Linked DNA regions of Methylosinus sp. H3A. The protein of the gene in region 1 binds, or shares a complex with, the protein of each later gene. Links are inferred from orthologs where the notes say so. Each region holds a gene or a part of one and is shown on either strand. Other genes may lie near its edges.

What was found.
Region 2: the proteins of IY145_RS06820 (region 1) and xseA are in contact, whole or in part, in a cryo-EM structure (PDB 8TXR), measured with the Escherichia coli proteins. The link is inferred for Methylosinus sp. H3A from one-to-one orthologs.

What each region holds. Positions count from the first base shown.
Region 1 is NZ_JADNQW010000005.1:795,297-798,542, reverse strand. What follows is about bases 266-3,198. They hold IY145_RS06820 (exodeoxyribonuclease VII small subunit), read right to left. Parts: upstream 1,890-3,198; coding sequence 1,641-1,889; downstream 266-1,640. Other genes in these bases: IY145_RS06815 (cytochrome P450), read right to left, coding at 1,943-3,198; IY145_RS06825 (efflux RND transporter periplasmic adaptor subunit), read left to right, coding at 312-1,589; IY145_RS06830 (efflux RND transporter permease subunit), read left to right, coding at 266-315. In the rest of the region: more of IY145_RS06830, read left to right, coding at 1-265; more of IY145_RS06815, read right to left, coding at 3,199-3,246. UniProt on the Escherichia coli protein: Bidirectionally degrades single-stranded DNA into large acid-insoluble oligonucleotides, which are then degraded further into small acid-soluble oligonucleotides.
Region 2 is NZ_JADNQW010000005.1:3,274,095-3,277,402, forward strand. The notes cover bases 78-3,072. They hold xseA (exodeoxyribonuclease VII large subunit), read right to left. Parts: upstream 2,365-3,072; coding sequence 790-2,364; downstream 78-789. Other genes in these bases: hisD (histidinol dehydrogenase), read right to left, coding at 78-180; IY145_RS18050 (DUF2948 family protein), read right to left, coding at 209-688; IY145_RS18060 (class I SAM-dependent methyltransferase), read right to left, coding at 2,501-3,072. Outside these bases: more of hisD, read right to left, coding at 1-77; more of IY145_RS18060, read right to left, coding at 3,073-3,308. UniProt on the Escherichia coli protein: Bidirectionally degrades single-stranded DNA into large acid-insoluble oligonucleotides, which are then degraded further into small acid-soluble oligonucleotides.

The DNA.
Region 1 (3,246 bases):
GCCTCGGCCAATTCCATTCTGCTCGTCACCTTCGCGCGCGAGCATCGCGAGGCGACCGGCGTCTCGGCGGAAGAGGCGGCGATCGAGGCCGGGCTGACGCGCATTCGTCCCGTCATCATGACCGCGGCGGCGATGTTCGTCGGCCTTCTGCCCATGTCGCTCGCGCTCGGCGACGGCGCCGAGCAGAACGCCGCGCTGGCGCGCGCCGTGATGGGCGGCATCGCCTTCGGTACATGTTCGACTCTGCTCTTCGTGCCCTTTCTCTATTCGATCCTGCGGCGCGCAGACGTGAAGCCTCTGAGGGATTATCTATGACCGAGATGTCGCAGCCGCAGGGACGCGGATTCGCTTCGACCGGCGTCGGCGTGCGCGAGGCGCCGCCGCCGCGTTTGAGAAAGCTGCCTTTCCTGATTCTGCTCGCTCTGCTCGCCATCGTGCTGCTCATCGGCATGCGCCGCCATGCGGCGCGCGAGCATGACGCGCAGGTCTTCCAGCAGGAGCAGGCCAACGCGCTGCTCAATTTGCGCGCGGCCAAGGTCACCAAGATCGCCGGCCCCGTGCATATAGAGCTGCCCGGCCAGACGCTCGCATGGGAGCAGGCGCGTCTCTTCGCGCGCGCGACGGGCTATATCGCCGAGCGTCGCGTCGATATCGGCAGCAAGGTGAAGCAGGGCGATCTGCTCGTTCGCATCTCCGCGCCCGATCTCGACCAGCAATATGCGCAGGCGCAGGCGCAGCTTCTGCTCTACAAGGCGCAGCTGCTGCAATCCAAGGCGCAGGTGGAGCAGACCAAGGCCAATCTGAACCTCGCCAAGCTCACCTACGGCCGCAGCTCGCAGCTCGTCAAAAACAATTATGAGAGCAAGCAGAACAACGACATCAACGCCGCCAATGTCGAGACGCAGACGGCCAATCTTCAATCCGCGCAGGCGGGAGTCGAGGTCGCGCAGGCCAATATCGCCGCAGCGCAGGCCAATGTCGATCGGCTGAAGCAACTCGTCGAATTCAAGCAGGTGTCGGCGCCGTTCAAGGGCGTGGTGACGGCGCGCAATATAGAGGTCGGCGATCTCGTCAGCGCCGACGCCAATAGCGGCACGCCGCTCTTCTCCATGGCGCGCGACGATATTCTGCGTGTGCAGGTCTCGGTGCCGCAGTCGGAGGCGGCGGGCCTCGTCGATGGGCTCGAGTCCAAAGTGCTGGCGCCGGAAATGCCGGGCAAGGTTTTCAAGGGACGCATCGCGCGCAACGCCAACTCGCTCGCCTCGGCCTCGCGCACTCTGCTCACCGAGGTGGACGTGCCCAATCCCACCGGCGAGCTGCGGCCGGGCATGTTCGTGCGCGTGGTGCTGGAAATTCCGCGCCCGCGGCCGCTGGTCAATGTTCCGGCGCAGGCGCTGCTCTTCGGGGCGGACGGGCCGCGCGTCGTGGTGATCGACAAGGACGATGTCGTGCGCGTCGCCAAGATCGTCATCGCCCGCGACTTCGGCGCCAATGTCGATGTGGAGCAGGGCCTCACGGGCGACGAGACGGTCGCCATCGACCCGCCCGTCGACATTCGCGACGGCCGCAAAGTGTCGATCCGCAAGTGAGGCGTTCTGAAGCGAGGCGCTGAGCTCGCGCGCGGAGACGTTGAATAGCTCTCACTCGACGTCGAGCGGCGCTGTTCCTTTGGGCGCGCCATCGGCCCCGAGCGTGATCTTCTCTATGCGGGCCTCGGCCTCGCGCAGCAGCGTGTCGCAGCGCTTTTTCAGCGCTTCGCCGCGCTCATAGAGCTTCACCGAATCGTCGAGCGAGACGCTCGCTTTCTCGAGCTTGCCTACGATCTCCTCGAGCTCCTGGATCGCCTTTTCGAAGGGCAGCGCGTCTATATCGGAATTGGCGTCGGACAATTGGTTTCCCTTCGGCTCGAGGCTGCGCCGCCGGGAGAGCTGCGGCGGGCGCTTCAGTCGCTTTCTACCACGAAATGCTGCGGGAAGGGGGTGCCGCCGCCGTCGATCTGGCCTGCGGCGCCGGCCGCGCGGCGCAGGTTGGGCCGCGCCAGCACGGGGCGCAGAATGGCCGGGATCACGGCGCGGTTGATATAGGCGCCGAAGCAGGTGTGCAGGCCATAGCCCCACAAAATATACTCGCCCCAGGGACGATCGACGCGGAACTCGTTGGGCTTCTCGATGCGCAGCGGATCGAACATGGCCGACAGATTGGCGGCGAGCACCATGGCGCCCTCCGGAATCTTGCGGGCGCGGAATGTGTTGGCGGCGATCACCGTCGAGCGGTTGGCGCGGCGATAGATGACCGGATTGACCGGATTGAAGCGCAGCGCCTCGAAGAGATAGGCGCCGAGCAGCGCTTCGTCCCCGGCCTGCGCCGCCGCCTGCGCGCCGGCCAGCGCCTCGGGCCGGTCGAGCAATTGGTCGAGCGCCTGCACTGAGGCTTTGGAAATGGTCGGGATCGCGCCGATGACGAGGCCGATGAGATTGTTGCGTATCGCGAGATCGTCGAATTCCGGCGCGCCCTTCTGCAGTTCCAGCGCGCGGCCGAGCACATCATCCTTCTTCTCGCCGCTCGCCTTGCGCGCCACGATCGCCGCGTCTATGGCGGCGCGTAGATTTGCGGCCGCCATCAGCGCCCTGGTCTCGATCGCCGGATCGCCCTTGAGATCGACGAACAGCCACCAGAACAAATTCGTCGCCCATTGGATGGCGTCCGTCTCGGCCTGCGCCGACACGCCGAAATAATCGGCGACGATGGCGGAAGGGACGCGCAGCGTCAGCTCCTGCGGCACGTCGATGCGCGTCGGAAAGGCCGCGGCGTAGGCCTCGGCGCGGGCGCGGGCGAGCGGCGTCACCAGGGCCTCGACGTCGTCGCGGCGCATGGCCAGCTTCATCAGCGAGGTGTCGTGCTGATATTGCGCCGTATTCTGCATGCCGAGGAAGAAATTGGCGCCGCCGGTGATGGCGCGCATCTTCGGCTCGTAGACGACGGCGAAATCCTCCTCGCGGTCGAGCACCTCGATCACATCGCTGGCGCGCGTGACGATCGCCGTGGCGTTGTTCTCGTAGCTGGTGATCAGTTGCTTGCCGATGACGAAATTCGGCAGCACGGCGCGCAGCACCGCGAAAGCCTTGATCTGCGAGCTCGGCAGAGTGAGCGCGCCGAGCGCTCTCTCCTTCAGCGTTCCCTTGCCGGTGAGCAGCGCGCGCAACGTCACTCCCAGCAGGGAGAAGAAGGCGACGACGGCGTCCGCGA
Region 2 (3,308 bases), 2.5 Mb from region 1 along the record:
GTCGATATGGTCGAAGCGCTTGGAATAATCGATCAGCGCCTCGTCGCCGCGGGCCGCCACATCCTCGATAATGCCGCGGACGGTGTCGTCGACGTCCTGGGCGGCCTCGCGTTTCGTCGCCAGCAGCGCCGAGAAGCGCTCCTCGAAATCCGCCGCCGACGCATCCAATCGCCAAGTCATGTTCTTCTCCAACCGGTATTTCCGGTTGTCATGACCTTGCCTCGCCGTCTTCGTCAAGCTCATGTGACGGACAGGCCTTCGCCGCCCAGCGCGGACCGAGGTCTTGGAGGCGGGCCTCGACGCACTCCACATCCAGGGAAATCGCCGCTCCGCCGGCGAAAATCAGCGTCACCACGCCCCCCGGCGGCTCGGCGGCGGGCTCGAAAGTGACGGCGAGAAGCTCCAAAATCGCATCAGGCCTGTCGCGGGCGATTTTGAGCTGGCGGACCCGCCGCACCCCGTCGAAATGGACGCCCGAGTGGCAACGCTCGCGTCTGCCCTGCTCGGCGGCGGCCCAATCATAGCGGCAGCCGACGAAGGCGAAACGGCTCTGCTCGGGCAGAAAGGCGATATCACCGACCCGCACCAGAGCGTCCTGGAGCAGAGCGGAGAGGCAAGAGAGATCCTCGGCGTCCATTGCCTGGAGCCTCAGACCATCGGACTGTGGCGACGACGAGCGCTTGAACATGGAGCGGGCCTCCTGTTCGAGCATATGGCGAGCGCCTTTTCGCTGTGCAACCGCGCCGCTGAGGCGATGGCGCACGCCGAGTGAAAATTTGCCGCGTGGTTTCAAAAGAGTGAGCCCTGGTCGCCGCCGCCCTTGTCTTTCCCGCGCTTCGGCCGTGCGGCAGGGGCCGGAGCGGGTGACGCGCCGCCGGATTCCGCCTGCGCGGCGATATGGCCGTCGGAAAATTGCACATCCAGCCTTTGGCCCGGCGTGACATCGGCCGCCTGCCGCAGCAGCGCGCCGGTCTCGTCGCGCACCAGAGCGAAGCCGCGCGCCAGCACCTGCTCATAGCCGAGCGTCTTGCGCAGCTGATCGAGCCTATCGAGCCGCGCCTGCCGCTCATCGAGAATGCGGATGTAGGCCGAGCGCAGGCGCTGCTCGGCATTGTCGAGCCGCCTCTGCGCGCTCTCCGCCTCGCGGAGGGCCAGAGAGCGCCGCGCGACGAGGCCCTGGCGCAGCCTCGCCTGCAGGCCCTTCAGCCGCTCGGAGGCGCGCGCCAGCTCCGCCTGCGGCGAATGGCGGGCGAGCACCTGGGAGACGCGGGAGAGCGTGAGCCGCCTGCCATCCAGCGCGCGTCGCAAATTGCCGCGCAGCCGCTCGCCGGCGCGATCGGCGCGTTGGGCGGGCACCAGCAGCAATTGCGCGCCCGCGGGCAGCACGCGCTGCAACGAGGCGAGCTGCCGCCGATTGGCGTCCAAAAGCCGCCGTTCCGCCCCCGCGAGGCGCCGGGCGAGCGTCGCCGTATGCTCCACCAGCTCGGCGCGCACGGGCACGCATTTTTCTGCGGCGCCTGTGGGAGTGGGCGCGCGCAGATCGGCGGCGAAATCGATGAGCGTGGTGTCGGTCTCATGGCCGATGGCCGAGACCAGCGGAATGGCGCTCGCCGCCGCCGCGCGCACCACGATCTCCTCATTGAAGCCGAACAAATCCTCGAGCGAGCCGCCGCCGCGCGCGACGATCAGCACATCCGGCCGAGGAATAGGCCCGCCCGCGGGCAGGGCGTTGAAGCCGTCGATGGCGGCGGCCACTTCCGTGGCGCAGGTCTCCCCCTGCACGCGAACCGGCCATACCAGCACGCGGCGCGGGAAACGATCGAGCAGCCGATGCAATATGTCGCGAATCACGGCGCCGGTCGGCGAGGTGACGACGCCCACGACGAGGGGCAGAAAGGGCAGGGGCTTTTTGCGCTCGGCGTCGAAGAGCCCCTCGGCGGCGAGGCGCTTGCGCCGCTCGTCGAGCAAAGCCATCAGCGCGCCGGCGCCGGCCGGCTCCAGCGTCTCGATGACGATCTGATAGGAGGATTTGCCCGGAAAGGTGCTGATCTTGCCGGTGGCGACGACTTCCAGCCCCTCCTGCGGCTTCACGCGCAGGCGCAGGAAGGTCATCTTCCAGATCACGGCGTCGAGACGGGCGTTCTGGTCCTTGAGGCTGAAATAGACATGGCCGGAGGAATGCGGCCCGCGATAATTGGTGATCTCGCCGCGCACCCGCACATGGCCGAAGCGATCCTCCACCGTGCGTTTGAGCGCATTGGCGAGCTCGGAGACGGAGAGCTCCGGCACATTGGGCCCGGCGACGATCGGCGGGGCGGGATCGTCGCCCTCGGGGGCGGGGGATTTGGCGGGACGCTTGGCCATACGGGAGATATGGCCGATTTTGCGGCTTCCCGCGAGGGGGGCTGGCCGGCGGCGGCCGAACCGTCACCGGAATTTTTCGGCGATCGCCAGCTCCACGGCTATCGTCTCGCGAGAGCTTCGACTCTGGAAAGGTGGCTCATCCCTTCATGAGATCGGCATATATGTTTCCGAGCACGGGATCGCGATCGTCGAGCGGTCGGTGATCTGCTTCGGCATAGGGTGAAACGCTCGTGTTTTTCTTCGTGAACACGACCTCCTTATAGCCGACCGTTTTCGCGACCTCGGCGAGAGATGCGTGCGAGAAGATGGAGAGATGCCCCCATTGCCTCTCGCCGGTATAGACGCCTTCCAATCCGCGCGAAAAATCGGACCTCGTTTTCATTGTCCAGATTATGTCGGGCGTATTCACTCGGTGCCAGCACCCGGGCTTCAGTACACGGAGAGCTTCGGCGAGAAAGCGGAATTGATCCGTCTGGTCGAGATGCTCGATGAAGTCTTCATGAAAGATATAATCGACGGAATTCTCCGCTATGTCCCAATGCATGTCAACGCAGGGGAAAAGGAAGTAGTCCTCGAAATGGCCGAAGGAGAAGTTGGCGTTGGCAAGCACCCGGTCGACGTTCAAGAAACCGCGGCGCGGGAATTCGCCGGCTCCCACATAGAGTTTGACCGGCTTGCCTTGCGCTGTGAGCTGCTCCACGCGCGATCTGAATCGCGTCATCTCCTCGGCGGCCGATCCGTGCGTTTTGATGCGGTCGACGCGATCTGGATGCACGAGCGTGAATGATTCCCAGGCGCGGGGAAGTAATCGATCGGTCGTGACGGAAAAACTTTCTCCGTCTGCGCATAAATAATATTCGCCTATTCTAAAATAAAACACTCCATTATTATCGATAATATTATAACCAGATAGAGGTCCGCTCCGAATCTGTCCGGCAGAAATA